Regions from separate parts of the Streptomyces sp. 2-1 genome, predicted to be linked through region 2. Evidence: riboswitches for the same ligand, from Rfam matches in the RefSeq annotation. Region 2 holds a riboswitch; each other region holds the start of a gene.
The links. Region 2 has a riboswitch for cyclic di-AMP ahead of ACN20J_RS26660 (M23 family metallopeptidase). Riboswitches for the same ligand answer to the same signal wherever they lie in the genome.
Positions count from the first base shown of each region.

Region 1: linked by a shared signal. The riboswitch ahead of ACN20J_RS30160 (NlpC/P60 family protein) and the one ahead of ACN20J_RS26660 (M23 family metallopeptidase) in region 2 are both predicted to bind cyclic di-AMP.
Region 3: linked by a shared signal. The riboswitch ahead of ACN20J_RS08965 (C40 family peptidase) and the one ahead of ACN20J_RS26660 (M23 family metallopeptidase) in region 2 are both predicted to bind cyclic di-AMP.
Region 4: linked by a shared signal. The riboswitch ahead of ACN20J_RS35450 (M23 family metallopeptidase) and the one ahead of ACN20J_RS26660 (M23 family metallopeptidase) in region 2 are both predicted to bind cyclic di-AMP.

Region 1 covers NZ_CP183383.1:6,817,207-6,824,750, forward strand. The annotation lists gene ACN20J_RS30150 (NlpC/P60 family protein) at 1-286, opposite strand, end outside; gene ACN20J_RS30155 (hypothetical protein) at 736-1,089, shown strand; gene ACN20J_RS30160 (NlpC/P60 family protein) at 1,194-2,345, opposite strand; cyclic di-AMP (ydaO/yuaA leader) riboswitch at 2,352-2,523, opposite strand; gene pcrA (DNA helicase PcrA) at 2,964-5,477, shown strand; gene ACN20J_RS30170 (M23 family metallopeptidase) at 5,549-7,300, opposite strand.
Region 2 covers NZ_CP183383.1:6,007,738-6,015,281, reverse strand. The annotation lists gene ACN20J_RS26670 (PrsW family intramembrane metalloprotease) at 1-1,290, shown strand, start outside; gene ACN20J_RS26665 (aldo/keto reductase) at 1,390-2,334, opposite strand; gene ACN20J_RS26660 (M23 family metallopeptidase) at 2,465-3,514, opposite strand; cyclic di-AMP (ydaO/yuaA leader) riboswitch at 3,526-3,681, opposite strand; gene ACN20J_RS26655 (PP2C family protein-serine/threonine phosphatase) at 3,971-5,089, opposite strand; tRNA gene ACN20J_RS26650 (tRNA-Met) at 5,237-5,310, opposite strand; gene ACN20J_RS26645 (dihydrofolate reductase family protein) at 5,468-6,607, opposite strand; gene ACN20J_RS26640 (MarR family winged helix-turn-helix transcriptional regulator) at 6,757-7,293, shown strand; gene ACN20J_RS26635 (GTP cyclohydrolase II) at 7,446-7,544, shown strand, end outside.
Region 3 covers NZ_CP183383.1:2,038,257-2,045,800, forward strand. The annotation lists gene ACN20J_RS08955 (ATP-dependent Clp protease proteolytic subunit) at 65-700, shown strand; gene ACN20J_RS08960 (hypothetical protein) at 709-1,017, shown strand; cyclic di-AMP (ydaO/yuaA leader) riboswitch at 1,356-1,567, shown strand; gene ACN20J_RS08965 (C40 family peptidase) at 1,571-2,044, shown strand; gene ACN20J_RS08970 (DUF6328 family protein) at 2,135-2,620, shown strand; gene ACN20J_RS08975 (ATP-binding protein) at 2,712-3,155, opposite strand; gene ACN20J_RS08980 (helix-turn-helix domain-containing protein) at 3,419-4,276, shown strand; gene ACN20J_RS08985 (DUF397 domain-containing protein) at 4,286-4,510, shown strand; gene ACN20J_RS08990 (8-amino-7-oxononanoate synthase) at 4,491-5,627, opposite strand; gene bioB (biotin synthase BioB) at 5,840-7,081, shown strand; gene ACN20J_RS09000 (adenosylmethionine--8-amino-7-oxononanoate transaminase) at 7,074-7,544, shown strand, end outside.
Region 4 covers NZ_CP183383.1:8,054,852-8,062,395, reverse strand. The annotation lists gene ACN20J_RS35465 (GNAT family N-acetyltransferase) at 1-1,484, opposite strand, end outside; gene ACN20J_RS35460 (HPr family phosphocarrier protein) at 1,775-2,056, shown strand; gene ACN20J_RS35455 (GntR family transcriptional regulator) at 2,366-3,061, opposite strand; gene ACN20J_RS35450 (M23 family metallopeptidase) at 3,366-4,139, opposite strand; cyclic di-AMP (ydaO/yuaA leader) riboswitch at 4,152-4,312, opposite strand; gene ACN20J_RS35445 (M16 family metallopeptidase) at 4,562-5,950, opposite strand; gene ACN20J_RS35440 (M16 family metallopeptidase) at 5,947-7,326, opposite strand.

The DNA.
Region 1 (7,544 bases), 810 kb from region 2:
TGAGCCGTTCCGTCCGGCGCGCGGCCTCGTCCGCCAGGGTGTCCAGGCGGCCCCGCGTCTTCGTCGACTTCTCCTTCGCGCCGTTGTACTTCTCGGTGGCGACCTCCGCCTCCTGGTACAACTTGTCGACCTTCGCCTTGACCTGAGCGGGTGTCAGCTCGGGAGCGGCGGTTCCCGTCCCCTCGAAGCCGGTCGCGCTCGCCGCGCCCGCCAGCGCGATGGTGAAGGCGGTGCGGGCCGTACTGCCGCCGACTGAGCGCTGTCTCGGCTTGCGGTGCGCTGCCACGTGCGATCCACGTCCTTCCGTACGGCCGCCGAGGAGTTGGTGCGTCCCGCGGCGGCGGCCCTCAGGGCCGGTTGCACGTCCGGCGGCGGCCCGCACAGGGGGAGCGGGCCGCCGCCGGACCTTTCTCGGCGGTGGTGTCCGGATGCCGCCCCTGACCCGGGCGGTGGTGGGGAGCCGGTCACCTGGAGAAGGACGCTAAACCTGCGACCGCGGCGGGGGTAACGGCATGTACGGAAGTGGTGGGACTCGGACATGAGCTGACCGGGTACGACCGCGATCCGGGCCCGGGGCCGCCGACTTGACGTGGTGCGGTGACCGATGCGCGGATTGTGGGGAAACGGGGGGCGACCGGGTGCTATGGGCTCCGCCGGAGCCGGGTATTCGAGGCGGGTGTGCGGGCCGGGGGCGGTGTGCGGTGGTACGGAGGCGTTTGGTTAGTGTCCGGAGCCATGGACGTACTCATTCATGTCTTCGTCGCCCTGCACATCATCGGCATCGCGTCCCTCCTCGGCGGCTTCCTCACCCAGCTGAAGGCCATGAGCGACGGCACGGCCCGCTTCAGCCCGGCCATGCTCCACGGCGCGCTGACGATGCTGGTCACCGGCGCGATCCTGGTCGGCCTCAACCAGGCCGACGACCAGACCGTCAACAACATCAAGATCGGCGTGAAGCTCGCCCTGCTGGTCGTGATCCTCGGCCTCGTGTACGTGAAACGGGACGAGGAGAAGGTGGAGAACAGCCTGTTCGGCCTGGTGGGCGGACTGACCACGGCGAACATCTTCATCGCGGTGCTCTGGACCTGAGCGGAAACGGGAGCCTGAGCGGAAACAGGAGAGGGCACACGCGCGTGTGCCCTCTCCCATTTCCACCCAGGTCTACGAAAGGCCCCTCACGAAGCCGAAGCCCCTCACGCCGGGCGCACCACGCTGTGGATCGGCATGTAGTAGATCGACTCCTCGCGGACGTACGCCCCCGGCTTGGGCGCGTGGATCATCATGCCGTCGCCGATGTAGATACCGACGTGGCTGATGTCGTCGTAGAAGAAGACCAGGTCACCGGGTTGGGCGCTGTTCACGGAGACCGTCGTGCCGGCCTTGACCTGGTCCCAGGTGGTGCGCGGGAGGGTGACGCCGGCGGCCTTCCAGGCGGCCTGGGTGAGGCCGGAGCAGTCGTACGAGCCGGGGCCGCTCGCGCCCCAGACGTACGGCTTGCCGATCTGGGCGCGGGCGAAGGCGAGCGCCTTGTCGGCCTTGGCGGTGGAGGCGGTGGAGCCGGACCCGGAGGTCCCTGAGGCGCTCCCGGAGCTCGTGGATGTCCCGGTGTCCTGCGCGGCCTCCTGGCGCCGCCGCTCGGCGTCGGCCGCCTGCTGCCGGGCCAGCTCGTCGGCCTTGCGCTGGGCCTCTTCCTGCTTCTGCCGCTCGATCGCGGCGAGCCGCGCCTTCTCCTCGGTGGTCAGCTTCGAGAGGAGGTCGCGCGCCGTGGCGAGCTTCCGCTGGACGTCCGCCTTGGACGTCTTCAGCGAGCTCTGCGTCCTGGTGAGCGTCTCCAGGCTCTCGGACGCCTCCTGCCGCTTCTCCGTCGTCGCGGTCTGCTGCGTCACGTAGTCGTCGACGGACTGCTTCTGGCGGCTGGTGAGCCGGTCCATCAGCTGGGTCTGGTCGAAGTAGTCCTGCGGGTTGTCCGCGAGGAGGAGGGAGGCGGTGTCGGGGGCGGCGGCCCCGGTGCGGTACTGCGCGGCGGCGAACGTACCGAGCTCCTCGCGCGCGTCGTTGAGCTTCTCCGTGCGGCGCGCCACGTCGTCGAGGAGGGTGTCGACGCGCTTCTTCTGCTTGGTGGTCTTCTCCTTGGCCGCGTTGTACTTCTCGCTGGCCGTCTCCGCCTGGCGGTAGAGGTCGCCGACCTTCTTCTCGACTTCCTCGAGGCTCGGCCTGGGCTCCTCGGAGGGCGACGCGTTCGCCGTCTGGGAGAGGAGGGCCACCGAGGTCAGGGCCGCGGTGGCGATGGCCGGAGTCCGTATGCCCATGGGACTGGGGGGCCGGGACCTGCGGTGTGGCGCCACGAGGGCGTCTCCTTCCGTCGTCCGCCTACCGAGTTAGCTGTCGGGTTCGGGCGGGTGCTCCGGAAGGTTTGCCCTACGGCCCGTTTCCCCGAAGGGAGTTGGACCGATTCACCCCAAGGTCGGTGGGTCCCCGGCTCCGTCGGCCACGAGGGCCTGCCGGACTCGGCGGAGGCCGCTCGGCCCGGCGTGTTCGCCGGTGCGGGTCGTGCGGCCCACATAAAAGTTAGCCAATTCGTGTGGCCCCTGTGAAGTTTGATGTGCGATATGCCCGATACATTTTCGTGACCTTAGCCTTGGACTCGATTCGCGATTGCCAATTCGGATGGTTCTGCCCCGAGTTGTCTACTAGGTGAAGCCCGCCCCACTGCAGCGCCCCTTCAGGGGCGCGGGGAACTGCGCACGCCAACCAAAGCCGACCCGCACCCACGACACACCGCTCCCGAATCCCAGCCGAAGCCGCAGCCAGACCACGTGATCACGGACCGCTGCAAACCCCCACCGGAGGGTGACGAAACTCAAGGCGAGCAGCCACGGAAACCCGCACCCCCGCGGAGCGACCCCGTCGAGTTTCCAAGGTGGCGGCAGGCTGTCAGTGGGGGCGCCTAGACTCGGAGAGCGATGAGCAGCCTCTTTGATGACAGCTTCCTGGCGGACCTCAAGCCCTCACGGGCCCACGAGGAGGAGCCCCCGCCGCCCGAGGACGAGCCCCCGCCGCCGCCGGAGGACCAGGGGCAGGAGTCGGAGCCCGTTCCGGACGATTTGTTCGGCGGCCAGTTCGACGTGCCGCCGAGCCGGGACGGGTACTACCGCGACGGCGCGCCCCGGCCGCACGTGGACCCGGCCGCGCTCCTGGACGGGCTGAACGAGAACCAGCGCGCGGCGGTGGTCCACCACGGCTCGCCGCTGCTCATCGTGGCCGGCGCGGGCTCGGGCAAGACCCGTGTGCTGACGCACCGGATCGCCCACCTGCTGGGCGAGCGCAGGGTGCACCCGGGCCAGATCCTCGCGATCACTTTCACGAACAAGGCCGCGGGCGAGATGAAGGAGCGCGTCGAGCAGCTCGTCGGCCCGCGCGCCAACGCGATGTGGGTGATGACCTTCCACAGCGCCTGCGTACGGATCCTGCGGCGCGAGTCGAAGCAGCTCGGCTTCACCTCCTCCTTCTCGATCTACGACGCCGCAGACAGCAAGCGCCTCATGGCCCTGGTCTGCCGTGACCTGGACCTCGACCCCAAGCGGTTCCCGCCCAAGTCGTTCAGCGCCAAGATCTCGAACCTGAAGAACGAGCTGATCGACGAGGAGGACTTCGCCGCCCAGGCCGCCGACGGCTTCGAGAAGACCCTCGCCCAGGCCTACGCGATGTACCAGTCCCGCCTGCGCGAGGCGAACGCGCTGGACTTCGACGACCTGATCATGACGACGGTCAACCTCCTCCGCGCCTTCCCGGACGTCGCCGAGCACTACCGCCGCCGCTTCCGGCACGTCCTGGTCGACGAGTACCAGGACACGAACCACGCGCAGTACGCACTGGTCCGCGAGCTCGTCGGCACCTCCGAGCACCCCGTGGACGTACCGCCGAGCGCGCACGACCTCCCGCCGGCCGAGCTGTGCGTGGTGGGTGACGCCGACCAGTCGATCTACGCCTTCCGCGGCGCGACCATCCGCAACATCCTCCAGTTCGAGGAGGACTACCCGAACGCGACGACGATCCTGCTGGAGCAGAACTACCGCTCGACGCAGACGATCCTCACCGCCGCGAACGCGGTCATCGAGCGCAACGAGTCGCGCCGCCCCAAGAACCTGTGGACCAACGCGGGCGCGGGCGCGCAGATCACCGGCTATGTGGCCGACACCGAGCACGACGAGGCCCAGTTCGTCGCCGACGAGATCGACCGGCTCACGGACGCGGGCGACGCGAAGGCGGGCGACGTCGCGGTCTTCTACCGTACGAACGCGCAGTCCCGTGTCTTCGAAGAGGTCTTCATCCGTGTCGGCCTGCCCTACAAGGTCGTCGGCGGCGTCCGCTTCTACGAGCGCAAGGAGGTCCGGGACGTCCTCGCGTACCTGCGCGTGCTCGCGAACCCCGAGGACTCCGTACCGATGCGCCGCATTCTCAACGTCCCCAAGCGCGGCATCGGCGACCGCGCCGAGGCGATGATCGACGCGCTCTCCCAGCGCGAGAAGATCAGCTTCGCTCAGGCGCTGCGCCGCGTCGACGAGGCGTACGGCATGGCGTCCCGCTCGACGAACGCCGTCAAGAAGTTCAACACGCTGATGGAGGACCTCCGCACGATCGTCGAGTCGGGCGCAGGCCCGGCGACGGTCCTTGAGGCGGTCCTCGAACGGACCGGCTACCTCGCCGAGTTGCAGGCCTCGACCGACCCGCAGGACGAGACCCGCATCGAGAACCTCCAGGAACTGGCCGCCGTGGCCCTTGAGTTCGAGCAGGAGGCCGGCGAGGGCGAGGCGCCGGGCGGGCTCTCCGCCTTCCTGGAGCGGGTCGCGCTCGTCGCCGACTCCGACCAGATCCCGGACGAGGAGGAGGACGGGTCCGGCGTGATAACGCTGATGACCCTCCACACCGCCAAGGGCCTCGAATTCCCCGTGGTGTTCCTGACCGGCATGGAGGACGGCGTCTTCCCGCACATGCGCGCGCTCGGCCAGGCCAAGGAGCTGGAGGAGGAGCGCCGGCTCGCGTACGTCGGCATCACGCGTGCGCGGGAGCGGCTGTATCTGACCCGGTCGTCGATGCGCAGCGCCTGGGGCCAGCCCTCGTACAACCCGCCGTCGCGGTTCCTGGAGGAGATCCCGGAGGCGCATCTGGAGTGGAAGCGCACGGGCTCCCTGGGCCCGGCGGCCTCCGGTCCGGTCTCCGGCGTGGCGGCCTCCCTGTCCTCCTCGCGCTCCCGCTCGGCGGCCTCGGGCGCGTCCGGCTTCGCCACCCGACGCGGCGCCACGGACAAGCCGGTGGTGTCACTCGCCGTCGGCGACCGCGTCACCCACGACCAGTTCGGCCTCGGCACGGTCGTCGGCGTGAAGGGCACGGGCGCGAACGCGGAGGCGACGGTCGACTTCGGCGAGGAGAAGCCGAAGCGGTTGCTGCTGCGGTACGCACCGGTGGAGAAGCTGTAGCCGTGGGGCCGGGGGGCTCCCCCCTCCGGCCTAGTGGGTCACATCGGGTGGGTCAGGTCGAGGGGCCTGGGCTAAGTCGGGTCGATGCCGTGGCTCCGCAGCCACGGCAGCGGGTCGATCGCCGAGCCACCACCCGGGCGCACCTCGAAGTGGAGGTGCGGACCGGTCGAGTTGCCGGAGTTCCCGGAGTACGCGATCGGGTCCCCGGCCTTCACGACGGCCCCCGAGGCGACCTTGTACGTGGAGAGGTGGCAGTACCACGTCTCCGTACCGTCCTTGGCGGTCACGATGACCATGTTCCCGTACGCGCTGTTCCACTGCGTCCGGACGGTCCCGTCGGTCGCGGCCATCACCGTCGTGCCGTACGAGACGGGGAAGTCGATGCCGGTGTGGACGGACATCCAGTTGATGCCGGCCTGTCCGTAGTAGGCACTGAGCCCGTGCTGCGCGACCGGCAGTGCGAACTTCGGCCGCAGCCGCTCCTTGCGGGCCGCCTCCGCCGCCGCCTTCTGCTTGTCGGCGGCCTGCTGGGCCTTCAAGTCGATACGTTCCTGCGTACGGCTCGCACGGTCGGCGAAGTCGTCCGCGTCGGCCGAGAGGTTCTCGAGCTGGGTGTCCAACTGGTTGTTCGCGGCAGCGGGCTTCACGGCGCCCGCGTCGGGTGCGGCGGCCGTCGTCCGTGCTTCGTCGTTGCTGCTGCTTCCGCCGGTCACGGACGCGGCGGCGATTCCGGCGACGCCCATCACACACGCCGAGGGCACGGCGACCGTCAGCAGGGCGGAACGCTTCGGCGGGGTGCGGCGGCGGGAACGGGGCGCGGAACGGCCGGCCGCACGTGACGCGGAGCGGCCGGCCGGGGCGGCGGTGGCGACGGAGGTGGTCTCCTCGACGTCGTCGGACGGTGCGGATTCGTCGTGGGTGTGGCTGTGGCCATCGGTACCGGAGTCCGCGTCGGCGTCGTCGGAGGGGGTGAACTCGCCTTCCGCGGTGACCTGTTCCTCGTACGGGACCTGCTCGAAGGTACTGGTGGCCTGCTGGTCGTACGACTCGTGCCCGTCGTAGGACTCTTGGTGGTCGTACGACGCCTGCTGGTCGTACGACGTGTTCTGGTCGTACGACGTGTGCTGTTCGGTCGGATACGACTCGTGCTCGGCCTGCGCCTGATGGTGGATCTGAGGCTGGACCTGAGTCTGGTTCTGGTTGTGCTGGTTGTGGTCGCCGCCGTCCGAGTTCCACGCCGTCGCGTCGTACGTGCCGGTCTCGAAGGTCGGCGCGGTCCACTGCTGGGTGGGGTCGACCGGATCGGCCTGGAGCCAGGCGTTCGCGTCCCACTGGCCGCTGGCGTCCGGGCTCCCGGCCTGCGTCGGGATCTCGCCGAGCTGCTGGTAACCGGAGCCCTGCCAGACACCGCTCGTGTCATAGCTGCCGGTCTCGAACGCGGCGTGGTGCTGGGCCGCGTACGGGTCGTAGTTCAGCGTCTGGTGACTGCCGGTGCCCCACTGGGTGGCGTCGTACGAACCCGTGCCCGCGCCGCTGCCGTCGGTTCCGCCGCCGCCGTGGCCGCCACCGTTGCCGGGGAGGTCGCCGAACAGGGGGTCGGTGTCGAAGGTCGTCGTCGCGTAGGCGCCCGTCGTGTCGTAGCCGCCCGTCGCGCCGTACGTGCCGGAGGCGGTGGCGTCAAAACCCGTGGCGGAGTAGCCGTCGTACGTGGTGAAGTCGCCGTACTGGACGCCCTGTTCGCCATAGGACGCGTAATGCGCCGAGGCGGCCTCGGGAGCCGGAGCCGGGGGAGTTGCGGTCCCCGACGGGTGACGGTCGTTCACCAACTTCTCTTTCGCCTCGACGACAGGGGCTGGCAGAGCAGTGCGGCGACTGTACCCGGCGGTACGAGGGCGCGACAATCTTCGGCGGCTTTCCTCCTCTCAGGAAACGGGCATTCGGCCGTCTTTCGGCGGAGGGCGGGCACAGCTTTGGCCTGGCGTTCGATGAATGTTCGAAGAAACGTCGGTTCTCGGAGCCGGTTGAACGGGTTCGACGGCGCCTTCCGGTTGTGCCGGTTGGCTTTTG
Region 2 (7,544 bases):
GGTCCCCCGCTCCCACCGCACCCCGGCTTCCCTCCCGGCATCCCCGCCGGAGGCGCCCCGCACTGGTGGCAGCGCAAGTGGGTCCGCTACAGCGCCCTGACCACCCTGCTCGCCCTCTCCGGCCTCGTCATCCTGGCCCTGGTCCGCAAACAGACCGGCACCGAGGGCTTCCTGGTGGGCCTGGGCCTGGCCGTACTGCCGGTCCCGCTCCTCGTCGCCGCGTTCCGCTGGCTGGACAGAGTGGAACCGGGCCCCTGGCGGAACCTTCTCTTCTCCTTCGCTTGGGGCGCCTGCGCCGCCGCACTGATAGCCATCGTCGCGAACAGCTTCGCGACGAGATGGATAGCGACGGCGACGGCGGACCCGTCCAGCGCCGACACCCTGGGCGCGACGGTCATAGCACCGATAGTCGAGGAGTCGGCGAAGGCAGCAGCCGTCTTACTCGTCTTCCTGTTCCGCAGGCGGGAGTTCACGGGAATCCTGGACGGCGTGGTGATAGCCGGAGTCACGGCGACCGGCTTCGCGTTCACCGAGAACATCCTGTACCTCGGTACGGCGTTCGGCACGGACCAGCTCAGCGGCGGCAGCGGCATCGCGTCCGTCACGGCGGCGACCTTCTTCGTACGCGTGATCATGTCGCCGTTCGCGCACCCGCTGTTCACCGTGCTCACGGGCATCGGCTTCGGCATCGCGGCGCTCTCGGCGGACCGCCACCAGGTACGCCGCGTACTGCTCCCGATCATCGGACTGCTGCTGGCGATGGGCATGCACGCGATGTGGAACGGCTCGTCGACGTTCGGCGAGTACGGCTTCTTCGCGGTCTACGCGGCGTTCATGGTCCCGGCGTTCGGCCTGCTGACCTGGCTGGTCATCTGGACCCGCCAGCGCGAACTGGGCACGATCCGCGACGAACTCCCCGCGTACGCGATGGCGGGCTGGCTGACGGCCCCCGAGCCGTTCGTCCTCGGCTCGATGAAGGCACGGCGGCTGGCCCGCGAGTACGCCACGCACCACGGCGGACGCGCGGCGGGAAGGGCGGTCGCGGAGTACGAGGCGTACGCGACGTCGCTGGCGTTCCTGCGCCACCGGGGCCGCAAGGGCCGAGCGGGCGCCGACTTCGTCGTAAGGGAACGGGAACTGCTCCACGAACTGTGGGCACGCCGCGAACCGGCCCGCCCGGCCCTCCTGTACGCGGCCCGGGCGACGGCTCCGGCACCGGTGGCACCGCAGTGGCAGGGCTACGGTTACCCGGCGCCAACGCCGTACACGTACAACCCGTACCGCTCGTAATAGGCGCGACCCCAAACCACAACGCGAACCCAAAAACGCAACCGCACCCCCCCAGCCCAAACCCCAGACGAATCCCCACCCCCAACCCCACCCCACCCCTCAGCCAGAAGCCGAGGTGAGCCTCCCCAGCTCCCCCTCCGTGAGGACGAGCCCGGCCACCCCCAGCAACGCCGGAAGCTGCTCGACCGTACGAGCGCTGGCGATCGGCGCGACGACGGTCGGCCGGGAGGCCAGCCAGGCCAGGGCCACGGTGGCGATCTCGACCCCGCGCTCCCGAGCGACCTCGTCGAGCGCGGCCAGCACCCGCGGCCCCCGCTCGGACTCCAGATGCGCCCCCGCGGACCCGGCCCGCGCGCTGTCGACGACGGAACCCGCCCGGTACTTGCCGGTGAGGAAGCCCGAGGCGAGCGAGGAGTAGGGGACGACGGCCAGACCGGCCCGGGAGGCGACGTCACGCAGCGGACCCTCGTACGAGTCGCGGGAGACGAGGTTGTACCGGGGCTGCAGCGCGACGTACCGCGCAAGGCCCTCGCGGTCGGAGAGGTCGAGGGACTCCTGGAGCCGCTCGGGGGAGAGGTTGGACGCGGCGATCGCGCGCACCTTGCCGGCGCGGACGAGCTCGTCCAGGGCGGTGATGATCTCCTCGACCGGCACGGACGGGTCGTCGAAGTGGGTGTAGTACAGGTCGATGTAGTCCGTCTTCAGCCGCCGCAGGGAGGCATCGGCCGCGGCCTTGATGTTCGCCCCTGACAGACCCTTGTACCGGGGGTGCGCACCGACCTTGGTGGCGACGACGACGTCGGCGCGGTTGCCGCGCGCGGCGAGCCAGTCGCCCAGGACGGTCTCCGACTCACCGCCCTCGTTGCCCGGCACCCAGGCCGAGTAGGTGTCGGCGGTGTCGACGAAGTTCCCGCCCGCGGCGGTGTACGCGTCGAGCACGGCGAAGGACTGCGCCCGGTCGGCGGTCCAGCCGAAGACGTTGCCGCCGAGGGAGAGCGGGAAGACGTCGAGATCGGACGAACCCAGCTTGCGGAGAGAGGTCATGGGTGGGTCAACGGCCGTACCGGACGGCCGTATTCCGCACCCAGGAACCTCTCAAGCCCTTCTTACCGGCGTACCGGTTGAGCTCTTACGAAGTGAGCTCTTACGAAGTGAGCCCTTACCGGGTGAGCCCTTACGGGGTGAGCCCCTTGCCACGCAGCCACGCCATCGGGTCGATGCCGTCGCCACCGCTGGTGTGGACCTCCAGGTGGAGGTGCGCCCCGGTGACGTTGCCGGTCGCGCCCACGCGGCCGATGATGTCGCCGGTGGCCACCTTCTGCCCGACGCTGACACCGATCGACGACTGGTGCGCGTACCAGAGCTCCGTACCGTCGTCGAGCGTGAGGACCGTGCGGTAGCCGTACGAGCCGTTCCAGCCGGCCTCGGTGATCGTGCCGCTGTGAACGGCCTTGATCGGGGTACCCGTAGGAGCGGCGAAGTCCAGACCCGTGTGCTGACCGGACGACCACAGCGCACCGGACTGCCCGAAGGTCGAGGTGATCGTGTACGAGGAGGTGGGCAGCGTGAACTGCTTGGCGAGCTCGGCGAGGCGCGCGGCCTCGGCCTTCTCCTTGGCCTCCTGGTCCGCCTTCTTCTTGGCGGCGGCGACCTTGGCCTCGGCGGCGTCCCGCTCCTTGGCGGCCTGGTCGGAGGCCTTCTTCGCGGCGGCGGCCTCGGCGGCCCGCTGGGCCTCGCGGTCCACCTGGTCCTGCTGCCGCTCGGCCTGGAGCATGATGCGGGCGCGCAGGGCCTCGCCCGCGTCCGAGTTGCCCTCCTCGGCGTCGGCGGCGGTGAGGCCGACGGCGGTGATCGGAGTGCTGGAGCCCTCGGGGGCGTCGTCGTCCGAGAACGGCGAGCCGACGTTCGGCAGGTCGGGGATCGAGATCGACACCGGGGGCTTGCCGGTCTGCGCGGTGGCCATGCCACCCGCACCGACGGCGGCTATGACACCGACGCCCAGAACGGTCGAGCTACGGGCGAGTCCACCGCCGCGCTGCTTGGCGACGCGGTGCCGGCCGCGGACGGGAAGGACGGTCTCCGCGCTGGGGTTCCAGACCTCCCACGTCTCCTCGTCCTTACGAGCGCCGTAGGCGAATGTGTCGGGCTTCTTCTCACCCGAGGACTCACCCGTCAACTCATCCGGTACGAACGAGGGTGTGAGGGCAGACCGGTTGGACGCCACGTAGGCGCACTCCTTTCCTTCCTTCTCGCCTACCGGGTTAGCTGACGGGTTCGGAGCAGGAAGGTCTCCTACGCGCGTCAACCGCGGTGCGCTACACCGCGAAGACGAGCGATTCACCCCAAGTGGTGGTTCCCCGGTTCCCTTGCGGGATTCGGCGCGTGCGCACGGAGCCGACTCTTGTGACGGCTGGGACGACCGCGCTGCGTTATCGAACGTTAATAGACCCGGGCACCGGATTCCAAGCTGTTCCTGATGATCGTTACGGCTCTTGGCCTGGACTTACAGGTCATGAGCGGGGTAAATCGGGCGAGTTGATCGACATTCAGGAATAGCAGTCCTGTTGATGGTGCGTCAGTTGTTGAGCGGAGGGACGCCGTTCGACTACGAACGGTGATATGGCCCGCCGAAAGAGCGACGCATCTCACGCCCGCCGCCATCACATGTGGTGCCGTGCCCTCACGGCCGCCGCACCGCGAGCAGTGCCATGTCGTCGGCGGCACCGCCCCCGGTGTGCCGCAGGACGTCGTCCAGTACCGCGGTGAGCAACGCGTCGGGCCCGGGGAAGACCCGCCCGGCCAGCCGCCGCGCCGGATCGTAGAAGACGTCCCGCCGGTCCCGCGCCTCGGACAGCCCGTCCGTGTGGAAGAGCAGCATGGCCCCGCCCGGGAACTCCTCCTCCTGCGCGCGGTCGGGCCAGGCCCCCAGCTCCCCCGTCCCGAGCGGCAGCGCGGGCTCCGGCGCGGAGAGCGTACGTACCTCTCCGTCGCCGTACAGCAGAAGGGGCCCGGGGTGGCCGCGGTTCACGAGGCGTACGACCGGGGTGCCGTGCGGGATCTCGGCGAGCACGGCGGTGGTGAAGTCCTCGAAGACCGCGATGATGTCGCGCCGGACGCCTTCGCGTGCGAGTGCCCGCTCCAGCCGCTGGGCGACCGCCTCCAGGCTCGCCTCCTGCTCGGCGGCCTCCCGGAAGGCCCCGATGAGTACGGCGACGACGCCGACCGCTCCCATGCCCTTGCCCCGTACGTCGCCCACGAGGAGCCGTACGCCGTGCGGGGTGTCCTGCACGGCGTACAGGTCGCCCCCGATGAACGCGCCCTCCTGCGCGGCCTCGTACCGTGCCGCGATCTCGAGACCACCGATCCGCGCGGCCGGTTCGGGCAGTACGGCCCGCTGGGCGGCCTCCGCGATCTCGCGGGCGGTGGCGAGGCGCGCGTTGCCGCGTCCCACGAGCCGGTTGATGCCGACGGCGAGCACGGCGGCCGTGGCCACGGTGAGGACCTCGGTGACCGCGCCCGCGTCGAAGGCGAACCTGAGGTGCACGAGGGCCATGCCCACGGTCGCCGCGATGCCCGTCCACACGGTGGCGCCGAGCGAGAAGAGGGGTGCGGCGATGAGCACGGCGGCCGTGAAGAAGGGAGCCGCGGTGAAGTCCTGCGGGGTGAGCAGGTCGTAACAGACACCCGCGACGATCAGCAGCGCCGGCAGCGCGCGGACGAGGGTGCGCTGGTACGAGGCGGTTCTCTCCACGGGCTCGACGTCCACGGGCTCGACCCGCACCGGCTCCTGCTCCTCCACCTGTCCAGGCTTCCGGGAGCGGGGGTGGCGGGCGAGCGGACGAGGACCGGGCGGGTGAAGACGCCTGCCCGCCCGAACACCCGAGGAGATGCCCGGGAAACACCTGAGGCCGGAATCCTTGATCGGATTCCGGCCTCAGGCCTTCAGTAGCGGGGACAGGATTTGAACCTGCGACCTCTGGGTTATGAGCCCAGCGAGCTACCGAGCTGCTCCACCCCGCGTCGTTAAGACCACTGTACGCCATCCGCGGGACCCAAAGCACACGCGTTAACTTCGCCCGCACTTCACCGGGTGGTTTGGTACGAAACGTGCCGATCGGCGGTGCGGGTCGGCCTGCGCATCGGCCGTACCGACGGGAAACGGGCCGGTCAGGTCAGGTCAGGTCAGATGACGGTTGGGCGCCTTCGCGTCGGCCTCGTACTCCGGGAGTACCAGGACGTCGGCGCCGGCCGCGGCCAGCAGCCCGCTGCCGTCCGCGCCCGCCACGAAGGTGTCCGGCTCCCGCCAGGCGGTCACGACCCTGCGTACGCCCGCGTCGAGGATCAGCCGGGCGCAGGGCGCGGGCCGGGACGCGCGGCGGGCGCATGGCTCCAGGCTGCTGTAGACGGTGGCGGTCGCGAGCCGCGGATCACCCGGCTCGATCTTGGCGAGGGCGGCCTCCTCGGCGTGGGACACGGGGTCGGACTCACGGGAGTACCCGCGGGCCAGCTCCGTACCGTCAGCCGCGACGACGACCGCGCCGACGCTGAACGCGGTCTGCGAGGGCGGGCACTCGGCGGCCAGTTCGCAGGCGAGGGCCAGCCATCGGTGGTCGGCGGCGGAGGGTACGGTCCCGGTGCCGGGCGCGGTGGGGACGTACCGCATGAGGACGACGTCCCCCACGGGCCGCGTCTCGACCAGCCGCAGCCGGTTGCGGGGGCCGCCCGGATAGTCGCCGGGCCCGAACAGGCGGGGCGCGTCCGGCTCCCCGACGACGAGGGGCGCGAGGGCGAGCTGCAGTTCGTCGGCGAGGCCCTGGCGGAGGAGCTGGGTGTGGACGCGTCCGCCGCCCTCGACCATGAGCCGCCGTACGCCGCGTACGTCGTGGAGGTGGGTGAGTACGGCCCGCCAGTCGACGTCGGGGCCCACGGACGCGACGTCGACGCCGAGGCCGCGCAGCGCTTCGGTGGCCCTGGTGGCCCCCTCGTCGGTCGTGTAGACGATCTTCTCGCCGCCCGTGGACCAGAAGTTGGCGTCGGGGTCGAGGTCGCCGCTGCCGCTGACGGTGACCTTCAGCGGGTACTCGGGCCGTCCGGCGGCGACGCGGGCCGCGCGGCGCTCGGCGGAGTTGACGAGGAGCCGGGGGTTGTCGGCGCGCAGGGTGCCCGCGCCGACGAGGATCGCGTCGGACTCGGCCCGTACCTCGTCGACCCGGTCGAAGTCGGCCGGTCCGGAGAGCAGCAGCCGTCCGGGGCCGGTGTCGTCCAGGCAGCCGTCGAGGGAGACGGCGGCGGACAACAGGACGTAGGGGTGGGGCATGAACGCGCTCGCTTTCGGAGGCAGAGCAGGGGGCTTGGCCGGGCGGCGGCCCGGTGTCGCCCGGACGACGACGGTCTGGGCTCAGGGTGGGCTCGGACTGGGCTCGGGCGGGGCTTGGTTCAAGTTTGAAACAAACCTACACTGGGGGCATGACGACCCGCTGGCTCACCCCCGAGGAGCAGCGCGCCTGGCGCGCGTACATCGCCGCCTCCCATCTCCTGGAGGACGCGATCGACCGGCAGCTCCAGCAGGAGGCCGGCATGCCCCACCTTTACTACTCCATCCTCGCCAACCTCTCCGAGGCACCGGGCCGCAGCCTGCGCATGACGGACCTCGCGGAGAGCACGAAGATCACCCGCAGCCGGCTGACGTACGCGGTGACCCGCCTGGAGAAGGACGGGGCGGTACGCCGCGAGGACTGCCCCATGGACAAGCGGGGCAGCGTCGCGATCCTCACGGACGAGGGGATGGCCCTGCTGGAGCGCACGGCCCCCGGCCACGTCGAGACGGTCCGCACGACGCTCTTCGACAAGCTGACCCCGGAGCAGGTGGGGCAGCTGGAGGAGATCTGCACGGTGATCGCACGGGGCCTGGAGGGGGACGACCCGCAGGCGGCCCCGGACGACGTGCCGTGGCGGCGCAGGTCGAGCCCGTGCGCGGGAGGGTCGGCGACGGGCGACGCATGAGGCCCGCGGGGACACACGGGCCTCATGGCAACCACCGGAACCACCACAATCACCTAAATCCGTTGCTTCAACTTTAAAGCATGGGGTAGTGTCTCGATTCGAGGATCTGCTTCAAATCTGAAGCAGGTGAGAGATCGGACCGGGAGAACCGCATGCCCGACTACCCCGCCGCCACCCAGCGCTCGCGCGTCCGGGTGCCGCTGCGTTTCAACGACGGCTACAGCGTCGACGCCGAGCTGGTCACCTTCCAC
Region 3 (7,544 bases), 4.0 Mb from region 2:
CCATCATAACGTCATGTACGTCCTGTACATTTTTTACAGGACCTCTCCCGGAGGAGCGTGTGTCATGACCCGACCGTCCGCCCGCTATGTCCTGCCCGAGTTCACCGAACGCACCAGTTCGGGAAGCCGGACCATGGACCCGTACTCGAAGCTGCTGGAGGAGCGGATCGTGTTCCTCGGGACGCCGATCGACGACGTATCGGCGAACGACGTGATGGCGCAGTTCATGCACCTCGAGTACCAGGCGCCCGACAGGGACATCTCGCTCTACATCAATTCACCCGGCGGCTCGTTCAGCGCGATGACGGCCGTCTACGACACGATGCAGTTCGTCAGCTGCGAGGTGGAGACCATCTGCCTGGGGCAGGCGGCGTCGGCCGCGGCGGTGCTGCTCGCGGCCGGCACACCGGGCAAGCGGTACGCGCTGCCGGGCGCCCGCGTGCTGATCCACCAGCCGTCGTTCTCCGAGCCCGTCCAGGGACAGGCGTCCGACCTGGCCATTCAGGCCGACGAGTTGATGCGTACCCGTGGGCAGTTGGAGGAGATGCTCGCCCTGCACACGAGCCAGAGCCGAGAGCGGATCGGTGCCGACATCGAGCGGGACAAGATCCTGGACGCGCGGGCGGCGCTGGAGTACGGACTGATCGACCGGATCGTCGCAAGCCGGAAGTCCACCCAGAGCGCACCCGGCGCGAGGTGAGCGGCCCGATGCTCCCACCCGAGTTGCCGCCGCTGCCGGCCCTGACCCGCGCCGAGGCCGAGCTGATCGACCGTTACCTTGAAGTGGTGGACCTGCTCGGCCGGATCAACCCGGCCCATTCCGGGGACACCTACCGGGGGCTGCGCGCCGCCCAGGCCCTGGTCGGCAAGGCTGCCGCGCTGCGTGACGCGCTGGCCCTGATGCATCAGCGCGGGGAGCACGAGGTGCACGCGCCGACCCTGGCGCGGGCGCTGCGCGTCCTCGACGGTGAGCGCCGAGCGGGCCGGATCGCGCTACCGCCGCGCTCCGACAGCTGACGTACCGCCACGGACCCGGCGTCACGCAGGCATCTGACGAGACGTCCGGGTCAGGGTTCAAACGGCCCGAAAGGCGTACCACCGAACAGCGTAGCCAGAGCTGCTTTTACAGGCCCGTGGGAACTGCGCAACACGCGTAGTCTCCGTACGGAATTAGACGTTCCGGTGCTGGTACGAGGGTCGTCGACCCCCTGGACGCCCTCCCGTTGGAATGGCTGTCCACCCGAACGGGTGAGTGGTGAGTAAGCCCACAAATCGCCGATTCCGCTCGGCTTTTGGGACATCCGTGCGTCAAGATCCCTTCCGACGACAAGCCCCCGCCACAAGCGGCGGGGCGATCCGGGCGGACGCCGAGTCCTGCCGCCGCACGGATGACCGGTCGACAGAAGTGGATCGGCAGGAGTGGAGGACCCAAGCACGACGGGTCGCCGGAACGGTCACGCCATGACCGGGCCGAGCAGCCCTTGGGGTGAAGCCGCGTCAGCGGCCGGGCAACTTCGCCAGCCCGAATCCGACAGGTCATCCTTCACAGGCGGCTGACGAAGGGTTGCGCATGACTGCGCTCAATCGTGTCCCGTCGCTGTTCAGCAGGGCCGGTACCGCATCGGCTCTCACCATCGCCGCTGTAGGCGGTGGCATAGTGGCCCCCGGATTCACCTCCGGCGCGGAAGCGGCCACACCCGCGACGAAGGCACTCCAGGTAGCGGCCTCCAAGAAGGGCTCCCCGTACAAGTACGGAGCCGTGGGGCCCAAGCGCTTCGACTGCTCCGGCCTCACGCTCTACTCGTTCAAGAAGGCGGGCAAGTCCCTGCCGCGTACGGCCGCCGCGCAGTACAACAAGACGAACCATGTCTCCGCTTCGAACCGCAAGCAGGGGGACCTGGTCTTCTTCCACTCGGGCCGGAACGTCTACCACGTCGGCATCTACGCCGGGAAGGGACGGATCTGGCACTCCCCGAAGACCGGGGAAGTGGTGAAGCTCCAGAAGATCTGGACGAAGAGCGTCTGGTACGGCCGGGTCAGGTGACCCGCCCGGGAGGGGGCCGCGGTGATCGCCGCGGCCCTCTCTCGTGGCCCGGAGCGTGATTTTCGCGGCTGAGTGGTTACTCCTTCACCCATGGGCGAACCGCATCACCACGAGGAACGCGACGAGACCCGGCTCGAGCGCGCCGACCGCAACTTCAACGAACTGCTCCAGGAACTGCGGGTCACGCAGACCGGGGTGCAGATCCTCTTCGCCTTCCTGCTCACCCTCGCGTTCACCGCGCGCTTCCCCTCCCTGGACTCGTTCCAGCGGGCCACGTACGTCGTCACGCTGCTGCTGTCCGTACTGGCCGCCGCCCTCTTCACCGCCCCGGCCGCGCTGCATCGCCGGCTTTTCCAGCAGGGCGCCAAGCCGCAGGTCGTGAACGCCTCCTCGCATCTGGCCCAGATCGGGCTCGGCGTGCTCGCGCTCGCCCTCTCCGGTTCGGTCATGCTCGTCGTGGACGTGGCGACGGGCCGGGCGGGCGGCATCGCGGCCGGCGCGACCACCCTGGTCGTCTGCGCGGGGCTCTGGGCGCTCCTCCCCCACCTGATGCAGGGTTCCGCCGACAAGGACTAGCGGGCCCCTTCACGCCGCCAACGGTGCCGGGACGAGCCCGACGCCGAGCAGGACGAGCGCGGCAGCGACCTCGATGGCCCGGGCACGGCGCTCAGTCCGCTCTCACAGGCTGCACCGGCGCCGTCCAGGGCAGCATGATCGAGACCGTCTTGCCGCCCTCTCTGGTGGGCCGGACCGTCAGCTTGCCGCCGCACTCGACCGTCAGCCAGCGGACGATCACCATGCCGCGGCCGTTGTCCTGCTGGACGGCGGCGGGCAAACGTTTCGGGAAGCGCGGGTGACTGTCGGTCACGCCGATACGCAGTTGTTCGTCGCGGTCGAGTTCGATGTCCACCGTGAAGGTGGGCGACTGCCCGAACGTGTGCTGTACGGCGTTGGTGGCGAGCTCCGAGACGATGAGCCGGACCGTGTCGGCCGCCTCCGTGTCGGATGGAAGTCCCCATTCGGCCAGCACGTTCATGACATAGGTGCGGGCGGCGTAGACCGAGGCGGGATCGCTCGGCAGAGTGACGGATGCTTCCTGGTGGTCTGCCATGGCGAGGTCGTCCCTTTCCCACGGGACCGGAGTCCGACACGAAGCGGATGACTTCGAGTACGGTCCCGGACTGGTGCTTGCGCCAGAGTGCCACTACCTCGGCGTTCACGGTGCCGATCCACCGAGATATGCATATATCTGTCGCTCGAAGCGGTGAACTCTGCGACGGCCGACCGTATTTGGGCGGGGGGCCGGTTTGTCCTCTACGGTCGGCGTGACGCCGGACGATATAGCGCCGGCGCGACGGTCGGAAGGAGACGGCCATGCAGTACGGTCCCGCTGTGCGCCGCCGGAAACTCGGCGCCGAACTGCGTACCCTGCGTGCCCGTGCGGGCCTCAAGAGCGGCGAGGCGGCCCGGCTCGTGGGCTGGCACCAGTCGAAGGTGAGCCGGATCGAGACCGGCCGCAGCGGGGTGAAGCCGACGGACGTGGAGCTGCTCCTCGACGCCTACGAGGTCCGGGACGCGGAGCTGCGCGAGTTGCTCGTGGTGCTGGCGGGCTCCGACGACAACGGCCGCCACCACTGGTGGCACGCCTACCGGGGTCTTCTGCCGTCCACCTACAGCGACTTCATCAGCCTGGAGTCGCAGGCCAGCGTGATGCGCACGCTGGAGAACTCCGTCGTGCCGGGGCTTCTGCAGACACCGGAGTACGCGCGTGAAGTGACCCTGGCGGCCGTGGACGGGGCGCCGGACGACAAGGTCGACGCGCTGGTGGAGGTGCGTCTCGCCCGCCAGCACGTGCTGCGTTCGAATCCACCGCTCCAACTGAGTGCGGTTCTCGACGAGGCGGCCCTACGACGGACGGTCGGCGGACCGGCGGTCATGGCACGGCAGTTGGAGCACCTCGCAGAGGCCGCGCAACTCCCTCACGTGCGGATTCAGGTGCTGCCGTTCGGAGTTGGAGCTCATGTCGGCGTCACCGGGCCCTTTGTTATTTTTTCGTTTCCGAGCAGATCTGATCTGGATGTGGTTGTTCTAGACCACTTGACGAGTAGCCTCTATCTCGAACGGAAAGAAGACCTTCAGGCCTACAGCGAGGCCTTCGACTCCCTTCAGGTCCACGCCCTTTCGCCCGAGGAAACGTTGGATTTCATCGCCGGTGTAGCTCACGGCGCATAAGGAGGCACCATGCCCGCCCTGCCTCGGCCCCTACCTTCGAGCACCCGTCTGCACGGTGTGCGGTGGCAGCGCAGCAGCCGCAGCACGGGAATGAACAACTGCGTCGAGACGGCCCGTCCGGCCTCCGGACCGTGGGCCGGACTGCTCGCGGTGCGCGACTCGAAGAACACGTCGGGACCCGCCCTGCTCTTCGCCCCCGCCGCCTGGGAGGGTTTTATCGCCGCGCTTCGATGATCAGGCGTACGGCACGGTCGAGTTGCCCGTCGGTGAGGTCCGCGCGGGCGGTGAGCCGCAGCCGTGAGATGCCGTCGGGCACCGACGGGGGACGGAAGCAGCCGACGGCGAGACCGGCCTCGCGGCAGTCCGCGGCCCAGCGCACGGCCCGCTCCGGGGAGGGTGCCCGCACGGAGACGACGGCGGCGTCCGGTCGTACGGCTTCGAGGCCCTCGGCCGTCAGCCGTTCGTGCAGGGTGGTCGCCACGGCACGCGCGCGCGTGGCCCGTTCCGGTTCCCTGCGCAGCAGCCGCAGGGCCGCGAGGGCCGCACCCGCCGCCGCGGGGGCCAGACCGGTGTCGAAGATGAAGGTACGGGCCGCGTTGACCAGATGGTCGATGACGTGGGCCGGTCCGAGGACGGCGCCGCCCTGGCTGCCGAGCGACTTCGACAGCGTGACGGTGGTGACCACGTCCGGCGCGCCCGCGAGACCCACCGCGTGCGGAGCGCCGCGACCGCCTTCGCCGAGTACGCCGAGACCGTGCGCGTCGTCCACGAGCAGGGCGGCGCCGTACTCCCGGCAGGCGGCGGCGAGTCCGCTGAGCGGGGCCGCGTCGCCGTCGACCGAGAAGACCGTGTCGGAGACGACGACGGCCACTCCGGCGTGCGTGCCCAGCGCCTTGCGCACGGCGTCGGGGTCGGCGTGCGCGACGACCTGGGTGGTGCCGCGCGCGAGACGGCAGCCGTCGATCAGCGAGGCGTGGTTGCCCGCGTCGGAGACGACGAGGGAGCCGTGCGGGGCCAGCGCGGTGACGGCGGCGAGGTTGGCCGCGTACCCCGACGAGAAGACCAGCGCGGACTCGAACCCGCAGAATTCGGCCAGCTCGCGTTCGAGTTCCGCGTGCAGCTCCGTCGAGCCGCTGACGAGCCGGGAGCCGGTCGCTCCGGCGCCCCAGGTCCGCGCGGCGCTCGCGGCCGCCTCGGTGACCTCGGGATGCCTCGCCAGGCCCAGATAGTCGTTGCCCGCGAGATCGAGGAGCGGGGAGTCGGCGGGGCGGGGGCGCAGGGTGCGGACGAGTCCGGCCCGGTGGCGCGCCCGCGCCTGCTCGTCGATCCACTCGAAAGGCGATCCCGACATATGTCCTCCGGGCCATGAGGTGAGGGTGTTCCATGGGGCGCCAACACATGACATTTCGCCTGGGCCGTCCCCACCTGCCTTTTGTAGGCAACGCACAGACCCTAGCCGGACCACCAGCCGCCCATGATGTGGCAATACCCACACGTCGAACGGCCTCTGTTGTCCGGTCCCTCCTTGGCCCGGCGCGGTCGGATAGGCCAGGATCGGACCTCATGGACCTGCTGAACACGCTGGTGGACAAGGGGCTTCGGCGAGAGCTGCCGACCCGCGAAGAGGCGCTGGCCGTACTGGCGACCTCCGACGACGAACTCCTCGATGTGGTGACCGCGGCCGGCAAGGTGCGCCGGCAGTGGTTCGGCCGACGGGTGAAACTCAACTACCTGGTCAACCTGAAGTCAGGCCTGTGCCCGGAGGACTGCTCGTACTGCTCGCAGCGGCTCGGCTCGAAGGCCGGGATCCTGAAGTACACGTGGCTGAAACCCGACCAGGCCTCCGAGGCCGCGGCGGCCGGGCTCGCGGGCGGCGCGAAGCGGGTCTGCCTGGTGGCGAGCGGACGCGGTCCCACCGACCGTGACGTCGACCGGGTCTCGGACACCATCAAGGCGATCAAGGACCAGAACGAGGGCGTCGAGGTGTGCGCCTGCCTCGGGCTCCTCTCCGACGGCCAGGCCGAGCGGCTGCGCGAGGCGGGCGCGGACGCCTACAACCACAACCTCAACACGTCCGAGTCGACGTACGGGGACATCACGACCACCCACACGTACGCCGACCGCGTCGACACGGTCCAGAAGGCGCACGCCGCGGGCCTGTCCGCCTGCTCGGGGCTGATCGCGGGCATGGGCGAGAGCGACGAGGACCTCGTCGACGTCGTCTACTCGCTGCGCGCGCTCGACCCGGACTCGGTGCCGGTCAACTTCCTGATCCCGGTCGAGGGCACACCGCTCGCCAAGGAGTGGAACCTCACCCCGCAGCGCTGCCTGCGGATCCTCGCGATGGTCCGGTTCGTCTGCCCGGACGTCGAGGTGCGGATCGCGGGCGGTCGCGAGGTCCATCTGCGCACGATGCAGCCCCTCGCCCTGCACCTGGCCAACTCGATCTTCCTCGGTGACTATCTGACCACCGAGGGCCAGGCCGGCAAGGCCGACCTGGAGATGATCGCGGACGCCGGGTTCGAGGTGGAGGGCGCGGGCCAAGTGACCCTTCCGGAGCACCGGGTCACCGCCGGCACGGGCGGCGGCTGCGATTCCCACGCCGAGGCCGGATGCGGCTCGCACGCGGACGCCGGATGCGGCTCCCACGAGGGCGGCGGCTGCGGCCCCTGCGGCTCGGCCGCCGACGAGCAGGCCCCCGCGGCGGCACGGGTCCCCGAGACGGCCCGCGCCTCCGACGCGCGTACGGACCTGGTCGCGGTACGCCGCCGGGGTGCCGGAACGGACCTCGCGCCCAATGCCTGACCCGCACGTGTCCGGCCTCTCCGGATCCGGCCTCTCCGTGCCCGAGCTGCTGGAGCTCGACCGGCGGCACGTCTGGCACCCGTACGGGCCGATGCCGGGCCGGCAGGAACCGCTGGTCGTGGAGTCGGCGAGCGGGGTGCGGTTGCGCCTGGCCGGTACGGGCACCGAGCTGATCGACGGCATGTCGTCCTGGTGGTCGGCGATCCACGGCTACAACCACCCCGCGCTCAACGAGGCGGCCCGCGACCAGCTCGGCCGGATGAGCCACGTGATGTTCGGCGGGCTCACGCACGAGCCCGCCGTACGGCTGGCGAAGCGTCTTGTCGACATGTCGCCCGAAGGGCTCGAGCACGTCTTCCTGGCCGACTCCGGCTCGGTGTCGGTCGAGGTCGCGGTCAAGATGTGCCTCCAGCACTGGCGTTCTCTCGGCCGCCCGGGCAAACAGCGCCTGCTGACCTGGCGC
Region 4 (7,544 bases), 2.0 Mb from region 2:
ACCAGTTCGGTGATCGTGTCCACCCGGATGACGCCGGCCTGGCGGAGCAGCGCCGACACCGTCGCGTGCGGCAGCCGGGTGGCCCGGACGGCGTGCCCCTGGGGCGCGGCCCCGCCGTGCCGTGCGCCCTGGACGACGACCAGTGGCTTCGCCGCCGCGGTGCGCCGCGCGAGGCGGGTGAACTTCCTCGGGTTCCCGATGGATTCGAGGTACATGAGGGCGACATCGGTGTCGGGGTCGTCGTACCAGTACTGAAGGACGTCGTTGCCGGACACGTCCGCGCGGTTGCCCGAGGAGATGAACGTCGACACACCGGTCACGCCCGTGACCCCGCCGCCGCGCCGGTGCAGCCGGGACAGCAGCGCGATGCCGATGGCGCCGGACTGGGCGAACAGACCGATCCGCCCGGCGCGCGGCATCTCCGGCGCGAGCGAGGCGTTGAGCCGCACGTCCGGGGAGGTGTTGATGACTCCGAAGGCGTTCGGTCCGATGATCCGCATCCCGTACGTACGCGCCTGGCGCACCAGCTCGCGCTGGCGCTCCCTGCCTTCGGGGCCGCTCTCGGCGTACCCGGCGGAGACCACGACGAGCCCCTGCACCCCGTGTTCACCGCACTCGGCGACGACTTCGGGGACGCGCTCGGCCCGGACGGCGACGACTGCGAGGTCGACGGGCTCGGGGATGTCGCGGACGGAGCCGTACGCCGGCACTCCGCCGAGCTCCTTCTCCTGAAGTGCCCCGTTCACGGCGTAGAGGCGACCGGTGAAGCCCGCTTCGCGGAGGTTGTCCAGGACGCTGCGGCCCACCCCCCCGGGTGTGCGGCCCGCGCCGATGACGGCGACCGAGCCCGGCGCGAGGAGCCGGGCCACGGAGCGCCCCTCCGCCCGCTGCTCCCGCGCGCGCTGCACGGCCAGCGAGCGGTCGGTGGGCTCCAGGTCGAACTCCAGACGTACGACGCCGTCCTCGAAGTGGCGCTTCTGCTGGTACCCGGCGTCCGTGAAGACCTTGATCATCTTGTTGTTGGCGGGCAGCACCTCGGCGGCGAAGCGGCGGATGTCGCGCTCACGGGCGACGGCCGCGATGTGCTCCAGCAGGGCGGACGCCACGCCGCGGCCCTGGTGGGCGTCCTGCACGAGGAAGGCGACCTCGGCCTCGTCCGCGGGGGACGACGCGGGGAGGCCGTCGGCGTTGATGCGGTCGTAGCGTACGGTGGCGATGAACTCGCCGCCGACCGTGGCCGCGAGTCCCACCCGGTCCACAAAGTCGTGGTGCGTGAAGCGGTGGACGTCCTTGGCGGACAGGCGCGGATACGGCGCGAAGAAGCGGTAGTACTTCGACTCGTCGGACACCTGCTCGTAGAAGCTGACCAGGCGGTCGGCGTCGTCGGCCGTGATCGGCCGGATGCGCGCGGTGCCGCCGTCGCGCAGCACGACATCGGCCTCCCAGTGAGCGGGGTACTCGTGCCGGTCCGGCGAGGTCTGCATGGGGCCCAGAGTACGGCTCGGGTCCGACAACGGCCGGTCCTGGTCGCGGGGGTTCATGTCCCGGGAACGTGTCGGTGCGCGTCGGTACCTGTCCCCGGGTTCGTGTTCCAGGGGGTCACGCCCCACGGGTTCACGTCCCGGCTACGGCGGGCTCGCGTCCGGCAGGGGCGCGAGGCAGTCTTGGGGGACCGAAGCCGCCTCGGGCCCGGTTTCCGCGGCCGCTCGGGGCACGCTTCACGATATGGAACAATGGTCTAGACAACCGTGAGACACCTGAAGGGCAGCATCACATGGCTGAGCGCCGCGTCAACGTCGGCTGGGCCGAGGGCCTTCACGCCCGTCCCGCCTCCATCTTCGTCCGGGCCGCCACGGCCTCCGGCGTCCCCGTGACGATCGCCAAGGCCGACGGCAACCCCGTCAACGCCGCCTCGATGCTCGCGGTTCTCGGCCTCGGCGCCCAGGGCGGCGAGGAGATCGTCCTGGCCTCCGACGCCGAGGGCGCGGACGCCGCGCTCGACCGCCTGGCGAAGCTGGTCGCCGAGGGCCTTGAGGAGCTCCCCGAGACCGTCTGATCTCTCGGACCACGTACGGCGGAGCCGCGTCGACCCGTATCGGGTGACGCGGCTCCGCCGTTTCCGCCTGCAGGCCGCGCGCTGCTTTGTGGCCTCACGCACTGTTTTTCCCGTGCGTCACACCGTCTCGCGGCTTTTCGCCGCACTCTCGGGCATCGTCCGGGCTTTTTGGGATGCCCGCGCACCGCGTTCCACTCATCCTGGTTCCGCGCATGCGGAAATCACGTGCGCGGAAATTCCCGGCACGTGAAAAAAGGGGCAGCAGAAATAGACCCCTGCAAATAACTCTCTTTGTATACGGCGCCACTGTTAATGCCGCAGGCCCGCCGTGTTTACGGGATGTTGCGAAGTCCTCACACGCTCCGCGCGATCGGAGCCGCCGGGAAAGCGCAGCCGGTGCGCGGCCATCGCCCGCTCGGTGTGCAGCGCCGTGATCGCCCTGGCCCGGTCGTTGTCGCCGCGCGCGACGGCGTCCACGATGGCGCCGTGCTCGGCCCAGGACTCGGCGGGGTGGGCGGGCGCCTCGACCGAATACATCCAGGCGATCTTGTGCCGCAACTGGGCGAGCGTGGACGTCAGCACGGGGCTCCCCGAGGCCTGTGCGAGCGTCTCGTGGAACCAGCCGCCGAGCGAGCGCAGATCCTCGCTGTTGCCCCTCCTGGCCCGCTCCTGGCCCAGCCTGACCAGGCCGCGCAGCACCTTGAGGTGCGCCTCGGTGCGACGCTGGGCGGCGCGCGCGGCCCCAAGCGGCTCCAGCAGCATGCGCATCTCCAGGAGATCGGCGGCCTCCTGCTCGGTGGGTTCCGCGACGCACGCGCCCGCGTGCCTGCGCGTGACGACGAATCCCTCCGCCTCCAGGGTGCGCAGGGCCTCCCGCACGGGGACCCGCGAGACGCCGTACCGGCGCGCGAGCAGTTCTTCGGTGAGCCGGCTGCCGCGCTCGTAGACACCCGCGACGATGTCGTCACGGATCGCCGTGCATACCGAGTGCGCGGGAATACGCATGACCGGACCTCCGCCTTAACCCCCGCGAAACGCGGTCGATTGACGCTTGTTCGGTGACTCTATTGCAGAGAACGGGAAATTCCGATGGCGGACCGGAATCCGTGGCTATTTTTTGGACACACCCGGCTTCTGAACAGGCAGTCGTCCGGTGCAAAGTCGGCCGGGAAGTGGCCGAGAAGCCATCAGGAAGTGATCAGAACCGCGCGAAGGCCCCGGCTCGGTGAGCCGGGGCCTTCGGGAGAGCTGCCGCGCGGGAGAGCCGTCGCGTGGGAGGGCTGCCGCGTGGGAGGGCTTGCGCCCGCCGTCAGACGTTCACGCCGTGCTGGCGGAGGTACGCGAGCGGGTCGATGTCCGAGCCGTACTCCGCGCTCGTCCGCGCCTCGAAGTGCAGGTGCGCCCCGGTGACGTTGCCGGTCGCCCCGGAGAGGCCTATCTGCTGGCCCGGGGTGACCGTCTGGCCGACCGAGACACCGAGGGAGGACATGTGCCCGTACTGGGTGTAGGTGCCGTCGTTCATCTTGATGACGACCTCGTTGCCGTACGAGCCGCCCCAGCCGGCCTCGACGACGGTGCCGGCGCCCACCGCGTGGACGGCGGTGCCGCTGGCTGCGTGGAAGTCGATGCCGGTGTGGCTGCCAGAGGACCAGACGGCGCCGCCGGCCTTGTAGCCGGTGGAGACATACGAGCCGGAGATGGGCGCGGTGTACGACTTCAGCAGGCGCTCACGCTCAGCTGCGCGGGCAGCGCGGGCCTTGACCTCGCGCTCCTTCTTGGCCTTCTCCGCGGCTTCCTTGGCACGCTCCTTGGCGGCGGCCTCGGCCTTCTCGCGGGCGGCGGTCTCGTCGGCGGCCTGCTGCTGGGCGGCGGCCTGCGCGTCGATCTGGTCGGCGACCGTGTCGCCGATGGTGATCGCCTGGGTCAGGGTCTGCTCGGCGGGGCTCTCGGCGGCGAGTGCGGGAGCAGCCAGGGTGCCGACCACACCGGTGGTGGCGAGTGCGGCGACGCCGACGGTCCGGTTGGTCGTGCGCTTCATACGGCTGGGACGACGGTGCTTCCCGGTGGCGCGAGTGAACGCCATGAAGTGGCTGGTCCTTTCCTTCCTTCTCGCCTACCGGGTTAGCTGACGGGTTCGGAGCAGGAAGGTCTCCTACGGACCCCCTTCGGGAAGGGCGTCCGATTCACCCCAGGGACTTCATATGGGTCCCCGGCTCCCCTGGCTCGCGCCGTACGGGGACTCGGCGATGACTGTCCGGTGCCGCGGGCGCGGCGCACTGCCTGACGAACAGCCGGACCGACGCTAAGCGGGGCGTCTTTCAATCAACAAACGGATCAAGGGTTTTGAGGCGCATGCCACAGGGCAGACACGCAACCTCCCTATCAATACGGACAACCAGTGGTTCGGGTGATGAAGTCCGGGCAAAAGGAGAACCCAGGCGACTCTTCCGTCACCTGGGTTCTCAGCGGAACGGCCCGGTTCCACTGCGCCTTCTACTGCGCGCTCTACTCCGCTGTCACGACGCTGACTTCGCCGATTCCGAGGGCCCTGACCGGCTCCTCGATCTGCGCGGCGTCACCGACGAGGACGGTCACCAGACGGTCCACCGGGAAGGCGCTCACGGCGGCCGCGGTGGCCTCCACGGTGCCGGTCGCGGCGAGCTGCTGGTACAGCGTCGCCTGGAAGTCGTCCGGCAGGTGCTGCTCGACCTGGTCGGCGAGCGTGCCCGCGACGGCGCCCGCCGTCTCGTACTTCAGGGGCGCCACGCCCACCAGGTTCTGCACGGCGACGTCGCGCTCGGCGTCGGTGAGGCCCTCGGCCGCGAGGGTGCGCAGCACCTTCCAGAGGTCGTCGAGCGCCGGGCCGGTGTTCGGGGTGTCCACGGAACCGCTGATGGCGAGCATCGCGGCGCCCGTCCCGTCCGGCGCGGAGCGCAGCACCTGGCCGAACGCCCGCACACCGTAGGTGTATCCCTTTTCCTCGCGCAGGACGCGGTCCAGGCGTGAGGTGAGGGTGCCGCCGAGGCAGTACGTGCCGAGCACCTGGGCGGGCCACACGCGGTCGTGCCGGTCGGCTCCGATACGGCCGATGAGCAGCTGCGTCTGGACGGCTCCGGGACGGTCGACGATGATCACGCGGCCGGTGTCGTCGGCGGTGATCGGCGGAACGGGGCGGGCCTCGGCCTGCGATCCCGTCCAGGCGCCGAGCGTGTCCGCGAGCAGCGCGTCGAGGTCGACGCCGGTGAGGTCGCCGACCACGACGGCGGTCGCGGTGGCGGGGCGTACGTGCTTCTCGTAGAAGGCGCGCACGGCCGCCGAGTCGATCGCGGTGACCGTCTCCTCGGTGCCCTGGCGCGGGCGCGACATGCGCGAGGTCGCCGGGAAGAGCTGCCGGGAGAGCTCCTTGGCGGCGCGGCGGGCCGGGTTGGCGGTCTCGTGCGGGATCTCGTCGAGCCGGTTGCGCACCAGCCGCTCGATCTCGCTGTCCTCGAACGCGGGTGCCCTGAGGGCGTCGGCGAGCAGACCGAGCGCCTTGGGGAGCCGGGAGACGGGGACTTCGAGGCTGATCCGTACGCCGGGGTGGTCGGCGTGCGCGTCGAGGGTGGCGCCGCAGCGCTCCAGCTCGGCGGCGAACTCCTCGGCGGAGTGCTTGTCGGTTCCCTCGGTGAAGGCACGCGCCATGATCGTGGCGATGCCGTCCAGGCCCTGCGGCTCGGCCTCCAGCGGGGCCGCCAGGAGGATCTCGACGGCGACGACCTGCTGGCCGGGGCGGTGGCAGCGCAGCAGCGTCAGGCCGTTGTCGAGCGCGCCGCGCTCGGGGGCCGGGAAGGCCCAGGGCCTGGCCTCGCCGGCCTGGGGCTGCGGGTGGAATTCCATCGTGGCGAGCTCGGTCACTTGGCCGCCTCCTCGTCGGTGTCGTCAGCGGCGTCGGTCTCTTCGGCCTCTTCGGCGACGGTCTCTTCGGCCTCTTCGGCGACGGTCGGCTCGTAGACCAGCACCGCGCGGTTGTCGGGGCGCAGGCGGGCCTTGGCGACCTCCTGGACCTCCTCGGCGGTGACGTCGAGGACGCGCTGGACGGCGGTGAGGGCGAGCTGCGGGTCGCCGAACAGCACCGCGTACCGGCACAGTTCGTCGGCGCGGCCCGCGACCGTGCCGAGGCGGTCCAGCCACTCGCGCTCCAACTGGGCCTGGGCGCGCTCCATTTCCTCGGCGGTGGGGCCCTCCTCGGCGAACCGGGCGAGCTCCTCGTCGACGGCGGTCTCGATCACCGGCACCTCGACGTCGCCGGACGTCTTCACGTCGAGCCACCCCAGGGAGGGCGCTCCCGCGAGGCGCAGCAGGCCGAACCCGGCCGCGACGGCGGTGCGGTCGCGGCGTACGAGCCGGTTGTAGAGCCGGGACGACTCGCCGCCGCCGAGCACGGTCAGGGCCAGGTCCGCCGCGTCGCACGCGCGCGTGCCGTCCTCCGGAAGCCGGTAGGCGGCCATCAGCGCGCGGGCCGGGACCTCCTCCTCGACGACCTCGCGCAGCTGCTCACCGATGGTCTCGGGCAGCGAACCGTCGCGCGGGGCGGGCTTGCCGTCGTGGCCCGCGATCGAGCCGAAATACTTCTCGACCCAGGCGAGCGTCTGCTCCGGGTCGATGTCTCCGACGATCGACAGAACGGCGTTGTTGGGCGCGTAGTAGGTGCGGAAGAACGCGCGGGCGTCCTCCAGGGTGGCCGCGTCCAGGTCGGCCATCGACCCGATCGGGGTGTGGTGGTAAGGGTGGCCCTCCGGATAGGCGAGGGCGGTCAGCTTCTCGAAAGCGGTGCCATAGGGGACGTTGTCGTAACGCTGCCGGCGCTCGTTCTTGACGACGTCCCGCTGGTTCTCCATGGACTCGTCGTCGAGCGCGGCGAGCAGCGAGCCCATGCGGTCGGCCTCCAGCCAGAGGGCGAGCTCCAGCTGGTGGGTGGGCATGGTCTCGAAGTAGTTGGTGCGCTCGAAACTGGTCGTGCCGTTGAGCGAACCGCCCGCGCCCTGCACCAGTTCGAAGTGGCCGTTGCCCTTCACCTGGCCCGAGCCCTGGAACATCAGGTGCTCGAAGAGGTGGGCAAGTCCGGTGCGGCCCTCGACCTCGTGGCGCGAACCGACGTCGTACCAGAGGCACACCGCCGCGACCGGGGTCAGGTGGTCCTCGGAGAGCACCACACGCAGGCCGTTGGCCAGGCGGTGCTCGGTCGCTGTCAGGCCGCCGGAACCGGCCTCAGCTGTGGCCGTGTGACCCATGGGCATGTACGTCCCTTCGATCGCGGAAAACTGCTGAATTCCTGCTAGTCATGCCACTGTATGCAAGCGCGCGGACAGCTGGCGAAGTTCCCGCGGCGCGTACGCCGAGAGCGAGAACGCGGGCAGCGCCGGGAGCCCGTACGCTCGTGCGGCCGCACGGCCTCCGAAGCCCTGTGCGGGCACGCGGATTCGCCGCTTCCGAGGCCTGTGGAAAAGGC